One region of the Streptomyces sp. NPDC101490 genome, then DNA from elsewhere that is predicted to be linked to it. Evidence: riboswitches for the same ligand, from Rfam matches in the RefSeq annotation. Region 1 holds a riboswitch; the other holds the start of a gene.
What was found. Region 1 has a riboswitch for S-adenosylmethionine ahead of ACIRQY_RS09450 (aminotransferase class V-fold PLP-dependent enzyme). Riboswitches for the same ligand answer to the same signal wherever they lie in the genome.

Region 1 (7,427 bases):
CCCGGCCGCACCGTGGACATCGTCGGCACCGGCGGCGACGGCGCGAAGACCGTCAACATCTCCACCATGTCGGCGATCGTGGTCGCGGGCACCGGCGCCAAGGTCGTCAAGCACGGCAACCGGGCGGCCTCCTCCGCCTCCGGCGCCTCCGACGTCCTGGAGAAGCTCGGCGTCAACCTGGAGCTGACCCCGCGCCGGGTGAGCGAGGTCGCCGAGGAGGCGGGCATCACCTTCTGCTTCGCGGTGAAGTTCCACCCCTCGCTGCGGCACGTCGCCACCGCCCGGGGCCAGCTCGGCGTACGGACCGTCTTCAACTTCCTCGGCCCGCTCACCAACCCGGCCCGCGTCGGGGCCCAGGCCACCGGCGTGGCCGACGCCCGGATGGCCCCGATCATCGCCGGGGTGCTCGCCGAGCGCGGCTCCTCCGCGCTGGTCTTCCGCGGCGACGACGGACTCGACGAACTGACCACCACCGCCACCTCGCGGGTCTGGGTGGTCCGGGACGGCTCGGTCCGCGAGGAGTCCTTCGACCCCCGGGACGTCGGCATCGACCTGGTCCCCGTGGAGGCACTGCGCGGCGCCGACGCCTCGTACAACGCGGACGTGGCCCGCAGGCTGCTCGCGGGGGAGACGGGACCGGTGCGGGACGCCGTGCTGCTCAACTCGGCGGCGGCGCTGACCGCCCTGGAGCCGGGCGGCGGCACCCTGGCGGAGCAGATCACGGCGGGGATGGCGAGGGCCGCCGAGGCCATCGACTCCGGCGCCGCCCGCCGGGCCCTGGAACGCTGGATCACCGTCAGCAACGCGTAGGAGCGGCCTCCCGCCCCTTCTGTCCCTCCCGGCCCCTCCCGTCGTACGGCCCCGGTCCACCATGCGGACCGGGGTCTTGCGCTTCGTCGATCATGTGGCAGGATGCTTCTCAGGTCACGAGTGACAGCGTTTTGGCCCCGGCTTGCTGTCCGGCAACCCTCCGTCCGTGGCGGGGTGCCCCGGGTGATGACCAGGCCGTAGGCAGCGAGGTCTACGGCAAGCGCGGACCCCTCGAACACCAGGGGTCCTGGTCTCTCGAGGAGCGTTTTCCGTGAGCAAGCGAATGCGATAGGGCGACTCCGCCCCCACTTCACCCCGGACCGGGTCACTTCCGCGTACCCACGCGCACCCTGCCGTCCGAGGCGTACACCCGTACCCCGCCGCCGTCGTGGCCGCGTACGGGACCACCGAAGCCATTCAGCACCGCCCGCCGGGAGATACCGCCATGTCCGCACGCCCTGACGCCGTCGCCACCGTCGAGACCTTCGCCGCCGAGTCCGCCGCTACGGCCGTCGCCGCGACGGCCGCCGAGTCCGCCGACCCCTGCTGCGCCGCCCCGCTGCCGGTCCTCGGCCGGGACGTCACCGTCCCGCTCGTCACCGGCGGCGAGGTGACCTACGCGGCCCTCGACTACGCGGCCAGCGCCCCCGCCCTCCAGCGGGTCTGGGACGACGTCGCCGCCTACGCCCCCTACTACGGCAGCGTCCACCGGGGCGCGGGCTACCTCTCCCAGCTCTCCACCGACCTCTTCGAGAACAGCCGCGTCACCGTCGCCGAGTTCCTCGACTGCCGCGCCGACGACCAGGTCGTCTTCACCCGCTCCACCACCGACTCGCTGAACCTGCTCGCCGCCGTGCTCCCCGCGGACTGCCAGGTCTTCGTCTTCGAGACCGAGCACCACGCCTCGCTGCTGCCCTGGAGCGACGCCCACGTCACCTACCTGAGCGCCCCCCGCACCCCCGCCCAGGCCGTCGAGACCCTGGAGCGCGCGCTCGCCGACCGCGACCCCCACGGCCCCGCTCTGGTCTGCGTCACCGGCGCCTCCAACGTCACCGGCGAGCTGTGGCCGGTGCGGGAACTGGCCGCCGCCGCCCACGCGCACGGTGCCCGGATCGTCCTCGACGCCGCCCAGCTCGCGCCCCACCACCCGGTCTCCGTCCGCGACCTCGACGTGGACTGGATCGCCTTCTCCGGACACAAGCTGTACGCGCCCTTCGGCTCCGGCGTCCTCGCCGGACGCGCCGACTGGCTCCAGACCGCCGAGCCCTACCTCGCGGGCGGCGGCGCCTCCCGCAAGGTGGCCCGCCGCGCCGACGGCGGCGTGGACGTCGAGTGGCACACCACCGCCGCCCGGCACGAGGCCGGCTCCCCGAACGTCATCGGCGTCTACTCCATCGCCTCCGCCTGCAAGGCGCTCACCGAGGCGGGCTTCGACTCCCTCGTCGCCCGCGAGCGGCACCTGATCGACACCGTCCGCACCGGTCTCGCCGAGGTCCCCGAGGTGCGGGTGCTCTCGCTCTTCGGTGACGACGCGCCCCGGGTCGGCGTCATCTCCTTCGTCGTCGAGGGCTGGAACAGCTCCCACTTCGCTGCCGCGCTTTCCGCCGAGTACGGCATCGGCGTCCGCGACGGCCTGTTCTGCGCCCACCCGCTGGTCCGCACGCTGCTCGGCAGCGACCCGCAGGACCCGGGGGAGTGCGGCGCCCCCGAGGCCGCGCCCGGCGAGCGCTCCCTCAACGCCATCCGGGTGAGCTTCGGCGCCGGTACGCCGGACGAGCACGTCGAGCGGTTCGTCGGCGCGGTGAAGCAGCTCGTCCGCGACGGCGCCCAGTGGAAGTACCGCACCGAGGACGGCCGCTGCGTCCCGGACCGCGGCTGACCCACCCGCACGGGGCCGGTCCAGGCCGGGGCCGGGTCGTTACCTCCGTACTCCGGCCCGGCCGGAAGCACCCGGGCCCGGCCGGGGCCTCAGGCCGCCAGCCGGGTCCCCACCAGGACCATCCGCAGGGCCCGCTCGGCCGCGTCCGCCAGGAACTCGGCGCCCCGGTCCAGCGCCTCCGGCAGGGCCATCGGCGCGGGCAGGATCGAGCCGTACGCGTCGACCCCGACCGCCCGCACCTCGTGGGCGCCCCGGCCGAGCGTCCCCGCCAGCACCAGCACCGGCACCCCGTGGGCCTTGGCCCGGCGCGCCACCTCCGCCGGGATCTTGCCCCGTACGGTCTGCCCGTCCAGCGCGCCCTCCGCGGTGATCACCAGATCGGCGCGGGCCAGCCGGGCGTCCAGGTCCACGTGGTCGAGCAGCACGTCGAAGCGGGGGAGCAGCCGGGCCCCCAGCGCGGCGAGTCCCGCGCCGAGCCCGCCCGAGGCCCCCGACCCCGGGGCCGTACCGATGGCGGCGGGCGCGCCCAGGTCCCTGACCAGGAGCGCGGCCCAGCGGTCGAGCGCCGTCGACAGCTCCTCGACCTGCTCGGGCCCGGCGCCCTTCTGCGGGCCGAACACCCGGGCCACGCCCCGCTCGCCGCACAGCACGTTGTACGGGTTGCAGGCCACCAGCAGTTCGGTGCGGGCGAGCCGGGGGTCGAGGCCCGTCGGGTCGATCCGGTGCAGCCGCGTCAGGGCGGCGCCGCCGAGCGGGAGTTCGGCGCCGTGGACGTCCAGGAGCCGGGCGCCGAGGGCCTGGAGGGCTCCCGCCCCGCCGTCCGAGGTGCCGGAGTCGCCGCAGCCGACCAGGACGCGGCTCACTCCGGCGTCGAGGGCGGAGCGGATCAGTTCGCCCACCCCGTACGTGGTGGTGGCGCCCGGGTCGCGCCGGTCGGCGGGGACCAGGGAGAGGCCCGCGACGGCGGCCATCTCGACGACCGCCGAGGAGCGGCCGAGCAGGGCGAAGTGGGTCGGGACGGGGCGGCCCAGGGGGCCGGTGGCGATCCGGGACAGCAGGCTGCCGCCGGTCGCGGCGGCCAGCGCCCTGGCGGTTCCCTCCCCGCCGTCGACCAGGGGTATGCGGTCGATCACGGCGTCCGGCCGGACCCGGCGCAGTCCCTCGGCGATGGCTCGCGCGGCTTCCGGCGCGGAGAGGGACTCCTTGAAACCGCTGGGGGCGACGGTGATGTGCAGACTCACGGCTGGGACTCCAGGAGGACGGGCACGCCGAGCAGCGGCCAGACGACAAGGGCGAAGAACAGCACCAGGGCGGCGCTGAGCGGGGCGAGCACGGCGGAGAGCCGCAGCAGGTCGCGCGGGGTGAAGGTGGGGACGCCGTCCGGGAGGTCGGCGAAGAGGGCGACCGGTTTCGCGGAGGCGGGCAGGGTCTGGCAGAAACCGGCCGCGGCGGTGGAGGCGAGCGCCGCCGCCACCGGGTTGACCCCGGCGCCGACGGATGCGGCCACCACCAGCGGCACCAGGACCGAGGAGCGGGCCGAACGGGACTGGAGCACCAGATGGGCGGCGGTGCTCACCACCACGACGACGGTGAGGAACACCCACGGCGGTACGCCGTCGGGCAGTCCGCCGACCAGCCAGCCGGCCGCGCCGGACTCGACCAGGGCCACCCCCATCGCGGTGGTCGCCGCCATGAAGAGCAGCATCGGCCAGGGCACCGACCGCAGTCCTTCCTTCATCCGTACGGTGCCGAGGGCGGGGGAGGAGGCGACCAGGGCGCCGATCAGGGCGACCACGGCGGGGGGAACCCCGTGCAGCGGTTCGGAGCACCACAGCGCCACCACCGTGCCGAGGAGGAGCAGACAGCGCAGTTCGGCCGGGGAGAGCGGGCCGGAGACCGGTGTCCCGGAGTGTTCCTGGATCTCGGCGACGGTGATCTCCACTGGTCCCCTGCGGTCCTTCCCCCGGGTGGTGGTGAGGAGCACCGCCTCCGCCGCCAGATGGGAGGAGACCACCGCGAGGGGCAGTCCGAGGATCAGCCAGCGGGTGAAGCCGATGCCCTCGCCGGTCTGTTCCAGGAGGACGCCGACCGTGATGAGGTGGGCGCCCGCGCCGATCAGGGTGGCGACCGCCGAGAGCAGGACGACGGTGGGGAAGAGCAGCGCCAGCATCACGACGAGGCGGCGCCGTCCGGCGAGGGCGTGGGCGAGGGCGAGGAAGACGGGCAGGGCGAGCGCGGCGCGTCCGGAGGTGGCGGGCACCGCGAAGGCGGTGACGACCAGGGCGGCGGTGGTGAGGTGGACCAGTTGGCGTACGGTCCGGGCGCCGGAGACCAGGAAGGCGGCGGCGCGGCCCGCGAGTCCGGTCCTTGTCACCGCGGCGGCGAGGATGAAAGCGCAGATCAGCAGCCAGATGGTGGGATCGCCGAGGGTGGCGAAGAGGGTGTCGGAGCTGATCACCCCGGTGGTGGTGAGGGCGAGCCCCGCGACGAGCGCGACATGGGTGTCGTCGACCGGCGCGGCGATCCAGGCGCAGGTGGCGAGGGCGAAGACGGCCAGGGTCAGCCGGGCCTCGCCGCCCAGGCCGGGGGTGATGCCGGGGACGGCGAGGACCGCGCACGCGCCGAGGGCGACACAGGCCCAGACCGTCTGCCGTGGAGAGAGGTTCACGGGAACCACCCTTCCGGCGGCCCGTGAGCCGTCGATGAGCCCGTCATGAAGGAAGCTTCACGTGGTGAGGGCTGTCGGCTCGGGCGGGTTCGCGCGGTGACGCCCCTCCCGGCCCGGGGTGTGGGGGTGTTCACCTGCTGGCGGCTCCCGGTCCGAGGCATCGCCACTCGGTGAGGCCTTCCGGCCGGTGGGTGTCCGCAGGGGGGCGGCTCCCGGCCCTGGGCGTCTCCCTGGGGTGACCGCGCCCGGCTCAGGGCGTCCTGACGCGGGGGGGGGCCTCCCGGCTCCGGGCGTGCGCACGAGGCAACGGCCCCCGGAACTGGATGACTTCGGGTGCCGACGACCCCCGGACCCGGGGGCTTCACGTGGTGACGGCCCCGGCTCAGGGCATCCGGTAGCCCATGCCCCGGACCGTCTCCAGGCGTTCCGCGCCCAGTTTCTTGCGCAGGGCCCGTACGTACACGTCCACGATGTTGGAGCCGGGGTCGAAGTCGTACCCCCATACGTGGGAGAGGATCTGCTCGCGGGAGAGGACCTGGCCGGGGTGGCGCAGGAACAGCTCCAGGAGGACGAACTCACGGGCCGTCAGGTCCACCGTCCGGTCTCCGGAGCGGGCCCGCCGGGTGCGCAGGTCGAGGCTGAGGTCGCCGCTGCGCAGCACGGTGACCTCGGGGGCGCGGGCGGCGGTGCGCAGCCGCAGCCGTATGCGGGCGAGCAGTTCCTCGAAGCGGAACGGTTTGGTCATCCAGTCGTCGGCGCCGCCCTCCAGGCCCGCCACGGTGTCCCGGACGGAGTCACGGGCCGTCAGGACGAGCACGGGCAGGGTGACTCGGGCCTCGCGTAGTTCCCGCAGGACGGTGAAGCCGTCCCGGCCGGGCAGTCCGATGTCCAGGACGAGCAGGTCGAAGCCGCCGGTGAGGGCGAGGGCGAGGGCGGTGTCGCCGTCGGCGGCCACGGAGGTGGTGAAGCCGTTGGCGCGCAGGCCCTTCTCGACGAAGGAGGCGATGCGCTCCTCGTCCTCGGCGATCAGGACACGGTTCATGGGGTGTTCCTTCGCTGACAGAGGATTCATTCTTCGAATACGAGGACGAATGTGGCGCCGCCGCCCTCGGTCGGCCGCAGTTCGACCCGGCCGCCGCGGTGTCCCTCCGCGATGGCCCGGACGATGGCGAGGCCGAGACCGGCGCCGCTGGTCCGGGCGCCGCGCCGGGCGGTGCCCCGGCGGAAGCGCTCGAAGATCACCTCGGCGTCGGCCTCCTGGACGCCGGGGCCCCGGTCGGCGACGTACAGCTCGATCCGTCCGGCGGTGGTGCGCGAGCCGATCGAGATCCGGGCTCCCGGCACGGTGTGCTGGACCGCGTTCTGCGCGAGCTGCACCATCGCCTGGGTGATCCGCTGGGCGTCGAGCGAGGCCTCGCGGTCGGCGACCCCGTCGAGGACCCAGTCGCGCTCGCCCAGCGCGCGCGCCTTCACGAAGACGTCGGCGGTGAGCTCGCCGAGCTGCACCGGTTCGGTCCGGACGAAGTCGGGCCGCTCGGCCTTGGCGAGCAGCAGCAGGTCCTCCACGATCCGGCTCATCCGGTCGAGTTCGTCGGTGACGAGCCGGACGGTCTCGGCGCGTTCGGCCGGTTCGTCGCCCATCAGTTCGAGATGGCCGCGGACGATGGTGATGGGGGTGCGCAGCTCGTGTCCGGCGTCGTCGACGAACTGGCGCTGTCCCGCGAAGGCGCGCTCCAGCCGGTCCAGCATCGCGTTGAAGGTCTCGGCGAGGGCGGCGATGTCGTCCTTGCCCTGGACCGGGATGCGCTGGGTGAGGTCCCGTTCGGTGAGTTCGGCGGCGGTGGTCCGCACCACCCGGACGGGGGCGAGGATGCGGCCCGCGACCACCCAGCCGATGCCGGTGGTGAGCAGCAGCGCCACCCCGGAGATGGCGAGCAGGATGCGGAACGCCTCGTCGGCGAGGGCCTGTTGGCGGTCGGCGTGGAAGGCGACGACGAAGGCGGATCCGGCGTCGCCGGTGTCGATGGGCACCTTGGCCCAGCGGATCTCGCCGCGCTTCCGGTCGACGCG
Region 2 (7,427 bases), on a different contig from region 1:
AGGGCGGCACCCCCAGTGGGGGTGCCGCCCTCGTTCCGTTCTTCGCGTCAGCGACGAACCACCGATCCCGGAGGATCAGAAGTCCATGTCGCCGCCCGGCATACCGCCACCGGCGGGCGCGGACGCCTTCTCCGGCTTGTCGGCGATGACGGCCTCGGTGGTGAGGAACAGCGCGGCGATCGACGCGGCGTTCTGCAGCGCGGAGCGCGTCACCTTCGCCGGGTCGATGATGCCCTCGGCGATGAGGTCGACGTACTCGTTGGTCGCGGCGTTCAGACCGTGACCGACGGGCAGGTTGCGGACCTTCTCCGCCACGACGCCGCCTTCGAGACCGGCGTTGACCGCGATCTGCTTCAGCGGGGCGTCGAGCGCCTTGCGGACGATGTCGGCACCGGTGGCCTCGTCACCCGAGAGCTCCAGCTTGTCGAAGACGCCATCGGCCTGCACCAGGGCCACGCCGCCGCCGGCGACGATGCCCTCCTCGACGGCCGCCTTCGCGTTGCGAACGGCGTCCTCGATGCGGTGCTTGCGCTCCTTGAGCTCGACCTCGGTCGCGGCACCGGCCTTGATGACGGCCACGCCGCCGGCCAGCTTCGCCAGGCGCTCCTGGAGCTTCTCGCGGTCGTAGTCCGAGTCGCTGTTCTCGATCTCGGCGCGGATCTGGTTGACCCGACCGGCGACCTGGTCGCTGTCACCGGCACCGTCGACGATGGTGGTCTCGTCCTTGGTGATGACGACCTTGCGGGCGCGGCCCAGCAGGTCGAGGCCCGCGTTCTCCAGCTTGAGGCCGACCTCCTCGGAGATGACCGTGCCGCCGGTGAGGATGGCGATGTCGTTCAGCATCGCCTTGCGGCGGTCGCCGAAGCCCGGAGCCTTGACCGCGACGGACTTGAAGGTGCCGCGGATCTTGTTGACGACCAGGGTCGACAGGGCCTCGCCCTCGACGTCCTCGGCGATGATCAGCAGGGGCTTGCCCGACTGCATGACCTTCTCCAGGAGCGGGAGCAGGTCCTTCACGGAGGAGATCTTGGAGTTGACGATCAGGAGGTACGGGTCGTCGAGGGACGACTCCATGCGCTCCATGTCGGTGGCGAAGTACGCCGAGATGTAGCCCTTGTCGAAGCGCATGCCCTCGGTGAGTTCCAGCTCCAGACCGAAGGTCTGGGACTCCTCGACGGTGATGACGCCTTCCTTGCCGACCTTGTCCATCGCCTCGGCGATGAGCTCGCCGATCTGGGTGTCGGCGGCGGAGATGGAGGCCGTGGAAGCGATCTGCTCCTTGGTCTCGACATCCTTCGCCTGCTCCAGCAGGGCGCCCGAGACGGCCTCGACGGCCTTCTCGATACCGCGCTTGAGGGCCATCGGGTTGGCACCGGCGGCCACGTTGCGCAGGCCCTCGCGGACGAGCGCCTGGGCGAGGACGGTGGCGGTGGTCGTACCGTCGCCGGCGACGTCGTCCGTCTTCTTGGCGACTTCCTTGACCAGCTCGGCGCCGATCTTCTCGTACGGGTCCTCGAGCTCGATCTCCTTGGCGATGGAGACACCATCGTTGGTGATCGTGGGGGCGCCCCACTTCTTCTCGAGGACGACGTTGCGGCCCTTGGGGCCGAGGGTGACCTTGACGGCGTCAGCGAGCTGGTTCATGCCGCGCTCGAGACCGCGCCGGGCCTCCTCGTCGAACGCGATGATCTTGGCCATGTGAAGTGGTCCTCCCGGACATGGGGTGGATAACGCTCCAGGACCGCGCCGACGCCCGCGACGGACGGCCTCCGTGGTTCCGCGTGGTTCCTTGCCCCACCCGGACGGCGACCTCGTCTGCCCGATCCTCGTAAGCACTCTCACCTACCGAGTGCTAACGCCAATGATTAGCACTCGACCTAGGAGAGTGCAAGCGACTCTCGATGATCGGGACATGGGGGAAGAGGTGCGGAAGGGGCGCGGAAGGGGTGCGCGCGCGGCACCCGGAAGGGGCGCGCGGGTGAACCGGCCGACCCGGGGGAGGCGGCGCGGACCCGGGAGCGGGACGGACCCGGGGGAGGCGGGACGGACCGGCGCGGACCCGGGGAGGCGGCGCGGACCGGCGCGGACCCGGGGAGGCGGCGCGGACCGGCGCGGACCCGCGGGTGCCCGGGAACGCCCGAGGGGGCCGCATCCCTTGAAGGAATGCGGCCCCCTCGACGGCGTTGCGTCAGTGGCCGATCGCGCCGTGCTCAGACGGCGAGTTTGACCATGTCCGCCTGCGGACCCTTCTGGCCCTGCGAGATCTCGAACTCGACTCGCTGTCCTTCTTCGAGACTGCGGTAGCCATCCATCTGGATCGCGCTGTAGTGGACGAATACATCCGCACCACCGTCGACCGCGATGAAGCCGTAGCCCTTCTCCGCGTTGAACCACTTGACGGTGCCCTGAGCCATGCCTAACTCCCCTATTACTGGCCCTTGCGCGGGCCCGCACTTCACGGACCCGGGTCAGACCCTGCGCCGGAACGCGTCGACCGCGGCTGAATGTATCTGTCCAACTGCCCTCTGCAACAGGTCATTCGAGCGAGAATTCTGGGCGCGACTGAAAGCAGAATTAGGGATATTCCCCTGGCTTATGGGGCAACTCGGGCCCGGCAAAGCGCGCAGAAGGTACACAATGCGCACACACTTTGGCTGCTTCTTGTCGCGCAGGGACGCATTCTCATATGCGTCCGGCATGAGCAGCGGAGGGGGCTTCCCCAACTCTACCGCGCTCAACCATATAGAATTGCCCCTTCCGCTTATTGTCGCGGAAGGGGCAATTCGAGAGGGATGGGGATCAGCAGCCGCCCGCGACCGCCGGGATGATCGAGACGCCCGCGCCCGCCGGGGTGGCGGTCTCCAGGCCCTGCTCGAAGCGCACGTCGTCGTCGTTCACGTAGACGTTGACGAAGCGGCGCAGCTTGCCCTGGTCGTCCAGGACGCGGGCGGCGATGCCCGTGTGGTTCTTCTCCAGGTCCGCGATGACCTCGGCGAGAGTCCCGCCCTCGGCCTGGACCTCGGAGAGCCCGCCCGTGTAGGTGCGGAGGATGGTGGGGATGCGGACGTTCACAGCCATGTCTTCGTAGCCTTTCAGAGGGCCAGGCCGGCGTCGCGGAACGCGTCCAGGCTCGGGCGGATGGTGGTGGTGGCCTGGGAGGTGTCGGCCACCGCGTCCAGGGTCTTGAGCCCGTCACCGGTGTTGAGGACGACCGTGGTGAGGTTCGGGTCGATGAGCCCGTTCTCGACGAGCTTGCGCGTGACGCCGACGGTCACCCCGCCCGCGGTCTCGGCGAAGACGCCCTCGGTGCGGGCGAGGAGCCTGATCGCGTCCACCACCTGCTCGTCGTTCACGTCCTCCACGGCGCCGCCGGTGCGGCGGGCGATGTCGAGGACGTAGGGGCCGTCGGCCGGGTTGCCGATGGCGAGCGACTTGGCGATCGTGTTCGGCTTCTGCGGGCGGACCACGTCGTGACCGGCCTTGAAGGCGGCGGAGACCGGGGAGCAGCCCTCGGCCTGGGCGCCGAAGATCTTGTACGGCCTGTCCTCGACGAGGCCCAGCTTGATCAGCTCCTGGAGACCCTTGTCGATCTTCGTGAGCTGGGAGCCGGAGGCGATGGGGATGACGAGCTGGTCGGGGATGACCCAGCCGAGCTGCTCGCAGATCTCGTACGCCAGCGTCTTGGAGCCCTCGCCGTAGTACGGGCGGAGGTTGACGTTGACGAAGCCCCAGCCCTCGCCGAGCGGGTCGCCGATGAGCTCCGAGCAGAAGCGGTTGACGTCGTCGTAGTTGCCCTCGATGGCGACGAGTTCACCGCCGTACACGGCGGCCATGACGACCTTGCCCTGCTCCAGGTCGTGCGGGATGAACACGCAGGAGCGGAAGCCCGCGCGGGCGGCGGCGGCGCCGACGGCCCCGGCCAGGTTGCCCGTGGAGGAGCAGGAGAGGGTGGTGAAGCCGAAGGCGCGGGCCGCTTCGATGGCCTGGGCGACGACCCGGTCCTTGAAGGAGTGGGTCGGGTTGCCCGAGTCGTCCTTGACGAAGAGCTTGCCGGGGGCGACGCCGATCTCGCGGGCGAGGTTGTCGGCCTGGACGAGCTTGGTCCAGCCGGGGTTCAGGTTGGGCTTCTCGGCGACGTCGGCGGGGACGGGCAGCAGGGGGGCGTAGCGCCAGATGTTGGCGGGGCCGGACTCGATCTGCTTGCGCAGCGCCTCGGGGTCACCGAGAGGCAGGTCGTACGCCACTTCGAGCGGTCCGAAACACAGCTCGCAGGCGAAGATCGGGCCGAGTGCGAAGACTTCACCGCATTCCCGACAGGAGAGCCCTGAAGCGGGACCGAGATCGACGGTGGTCGCGGGGGTGACGGTCTGTACAGCCATGGAGGCGAGGCCCTTTCTCCTCATCTTTCCCATGACGAATTTTTCGCCATGAGACGGATTTGGCACCTTCCCGAGCCGGGGACCTCGATGGAGGACGAGATGAACCGACTGGAGGGTTGCCGGGGCTTCAACGGGCCGTTTCCCTCTGCCCCTCTGGATGAGCGGTATTCGATTGTGAAGCGCGCTGGACTTCGTTCCTGCGCTCCGACGCGGGCGGCACCCCGACGTGCATCGGGCATCCGCGTTGTTCAAGACTGTAACCGAAGGCCCGGACGCTTGGACCGGCCGTCCGTACCGCGAGATGGAGATCACGTGCTGGAAGAGGTGGAGCGCTGGCTGGACCGGCGGTCCTGGTCCCTGGCGGACCGGCCGCTGGATCAGGTCCTCGCCGCCAAGCGCTCGACACGGGTCAGCGTGGTGCTGCCCGCGCTGAACGAGGAGGCGACGGTCGGGGAGATCGTCTCCGTGATCCGGCGCGAGCTGATGTCGGAGGCGGTACCGCTGGTGGACGAGCTGGTGGTGATCGACTCGGGTTCCACCGACCGCACGGCGGAGGTGGCGGCGGCGGCCGGGGCGCGGGTCGTCGCGCGGGACGCGGTGCTGCCCCGGATACCGGCCGTGCCGGGCAAGGGCGAGGTCCTGTGGCGGTCACTGATGGTGACGAGCGGGGACGTGGTCTGCTTCGTGGACGCGGACCTGCGGGACTTCTCGGCGGACTTCGTGACGGGGATCGTGGGCCCGCTGCTCACCGATCCCGAGGTGTCCTTCGTGAAGGCGATGTACGACCGCCCGCTGGGCGACGCCCCCGGGCAGGGCGGCCGGGTGACGGAGCTGGTGGCCCGGCCGCTGCTGAACCTGCACTGGCCCGCGCTCGCCGGATTCGTCCAGCCGCTGGGCGGGGAGTACGCGGCCCGGCGCTCGCTCCTCGAACGGCTGCCCTTCCCGGTCGGTTACGGAGTGGAGCTGGGGCTGCTCGTGGACGCCCTGCACACGGTGGGTCTGGACGCGCTCGCGCAGGTGGACGTGGGGGTGCGCAAGCACCGGCACCAGGACGGGCAGGCACTGGGCCGGATGGCGGCGGCGATCTACCGGACGGCGCAGCTGCGGCTCTCGCGGGGGCATCTGGTGCGGCCCCGGCTGACGCAGTTCGAGCGGGGAGCGGCGGGCTTCGAGCCCCGTACGTACGCGGTGGACACGGAGGAGCGACCGCCGATGGTGGAAATCACGGAGTACGCGAGCCGTCGCGTGGCGTAACGCCCCATGATGATGTGTTTTGCATACATTGCGCTTTCATGCGCTTCAGACACCACCACCTGGGCAGGGTGCTCGCGGTCATCGGGCTGACGGCGGGCTCGCTCGCCTCCACGGCGGCGGGACGGGCCGCCGCCGATGTGGTCGAGCCCTTCGGCGAGCGGTACGGGGCCTCGCTGTACGGCGACTTCACGACGCTCGGCAACACGGTCATGGGCTGCCCGGCCGCGTCCGGGGGAGCGGCGGCCCCCGGCGGCCCGGGGGGCCCTGGCGGCCCTGGCGCCTCGGGGGCCTCCGGGGCCACAGGGACCTCCGGGGCCACGGGGGCCTCCGGCGTCTTGGTCCCTTCTGGGGCCTCGGGTGCTTCTGGCGTCTTGGTCCCTTCTGGGGCCTCGGGTGCTTCTGGCGGCCCGGAAGCCTCGCCAGCCACTCGTAACGCTTCTCCCTCAGCGGGCCCTATCCGCCCCACGAGTCTCACTAATCCCACAGCCACCACAGCCCTCTCTGCCTCCTCTGCCTCCTCTGCCCCCTCTGCTGGTTCTGGTCCCATCAAGCCCATCGGCCCCGACGACCCCGCGACCCGCTGTGCGGCCGCCGCGCGCGGGCAGGGCCCCGACGGCGGCAACGCCTTCGTGATGCGGCGGACCGACGCGGCGGGAGTCTCGCCCGGCTTCGGCTCCAGCTCCGGCCACGTGCGGATCCCGGCGGGCGCGGAGGTCGCGTACGCCCGGCTCTTCTGGGGCGGGAACGACGGCACGCACCGGGGTCCCGGCGGGGCCGACCTGAGGCGCTGCGACCTCGCGGGCGCGGACGTCGACCCCTCGCCCGGGGACCCGGCGACGACCGCCCCGGTGCTCCGGATCGGCTCGGGCCCGACGGTCCCGGTCCGGGTCGACAGCATGGTCACGGACCCGGCGGACAGCGCGGGGGCGCACTTCTACACCGGCGAGTCGGACGTGACCGCCGCCTTCGCGGGCGTCTCCGGGACGGACGCGCGCGTGACGGTCGGGAACGTCTGGGCGGCGGGCGGCAAGGGCTGCGCGGCGGGCTGGTCCCTGACCGTGGTCCACCGCTTCCCCGGCCCGGTCGCGGAACCCGCCCCCGTACGGCGGACGGTCTCCGTGTACGGCGGGCACGTCGTCCAGCGGCCCGACTCCCCCGCCACCACGGTCACCGTGGACGGCTTCCGGCGGGGGGCGGGACCGGTGCGGGCGGGCGTGGTCGCCTTCGGCGGCGACCGGAACGCCCCCGGGGACGTCTTCCGCGTCGACGGCCGGACCGTCACCGAGGGCCGTACCGGGGACACCGACAACTTCTTCGTCGGCGGGAGCGACGGCGCCCTCGACCCCCGCCCGGCCGACAGCCTCGGGGTCGACGCCAAGGAGTTCGTCCTGCCCGACGGGGCCGTCCCGCAGGGCGCGACCTCCGCCGAGCTGTCCTTCGCCACCCGGGGCGACACCTTCGTACCGGCCGGGCTGGCGTTCTCCGTACCGGTGCCGGACCTGGAGATCACCAGGACGGCGAGCCCGCGCGAGGTCCGGCCCGGGGACGTCCTCACCTACACGGTCACCGCGCGGAACACCGGCCCCGCCGACCTCCCGGCCGTCCGGTTCTCCGACGACCTGACCGGCGTCCTCGACGACGCCGACCACCGCCGGGACGCCCGTACGGACCTGGGCACGGTGACGTACACGAAGCACGGCACCGCCTTCTCCGGCGCCCTCCCCGCCGGAAGGACCGCGACCGTCACCTACTCGGTGCGGATCAAGGACCGGCCGGAGGGGGACGGGCGGCTGC

Region 2: another riboswitch for S-adenosylmethionine. It lies ahead of thrC (threonine synthase); the one in region 1 lies ahead of ACIRQY_RS09450 (aminotransferase class V-fold PLP-dependent enzyme).

Annotation. Positions count from the first base shown of each region.
Region 1 is NZ_JBIWNI010000003.1:396,959-404,385, reverse strand. Features, by position in the region: gene trpD (anthranilate phosphoribosyltransferase) at 1-810, shown strand, start outside; SAM riboswitch class IV at 923-1,039, shown strand; gene ACIRQY_RS09450 (aminotransferase class V-fold PLP-dependent enzyme) at 1,256-2,689, shown strand; gene ACIRQY_RS09445 (glycerate kinase) at 2,779-3,930, opposite strand; gene ACIRQY_RS09440 (SLC13 family permease) at 3,927-5,357, opposite strand; gene ACIRQY_RS09435 (response regulator transcription factor) at 5,740-6,399, opposite strand; gene ACIRQY_RS09430 (sensor histidine kinase) at 6,426-7,427, opposite strand, start outside.
Region 2 is NZ_JBIWNI010000026.1:64,818-72,244, reverse strand. Features, by position in the region: gene groL (chaperonin GroEL) at 76-1,698, opposite strand; gene ACIRQY_RS31225 (cold-shock protein) at 2,211-2,414, opposite strand; gene ACIRQY_RS31220 (MoaD/ThiS family protein) at 2,800-3,078, opposite strand; gene thrC (threonine synthase) at 3,093-4,403, opposite strand; SAM riboswitch class I at 4,397-4,543, opposite strand; gene ACIRQY_RS31210 (glucosyl-3-phosphoglycerate synthase) at 4,692-5,633, shown strand; gene ACIRQY_RS31205 (hypothetical protein) at 6,266-7,427, shown strand, end outside.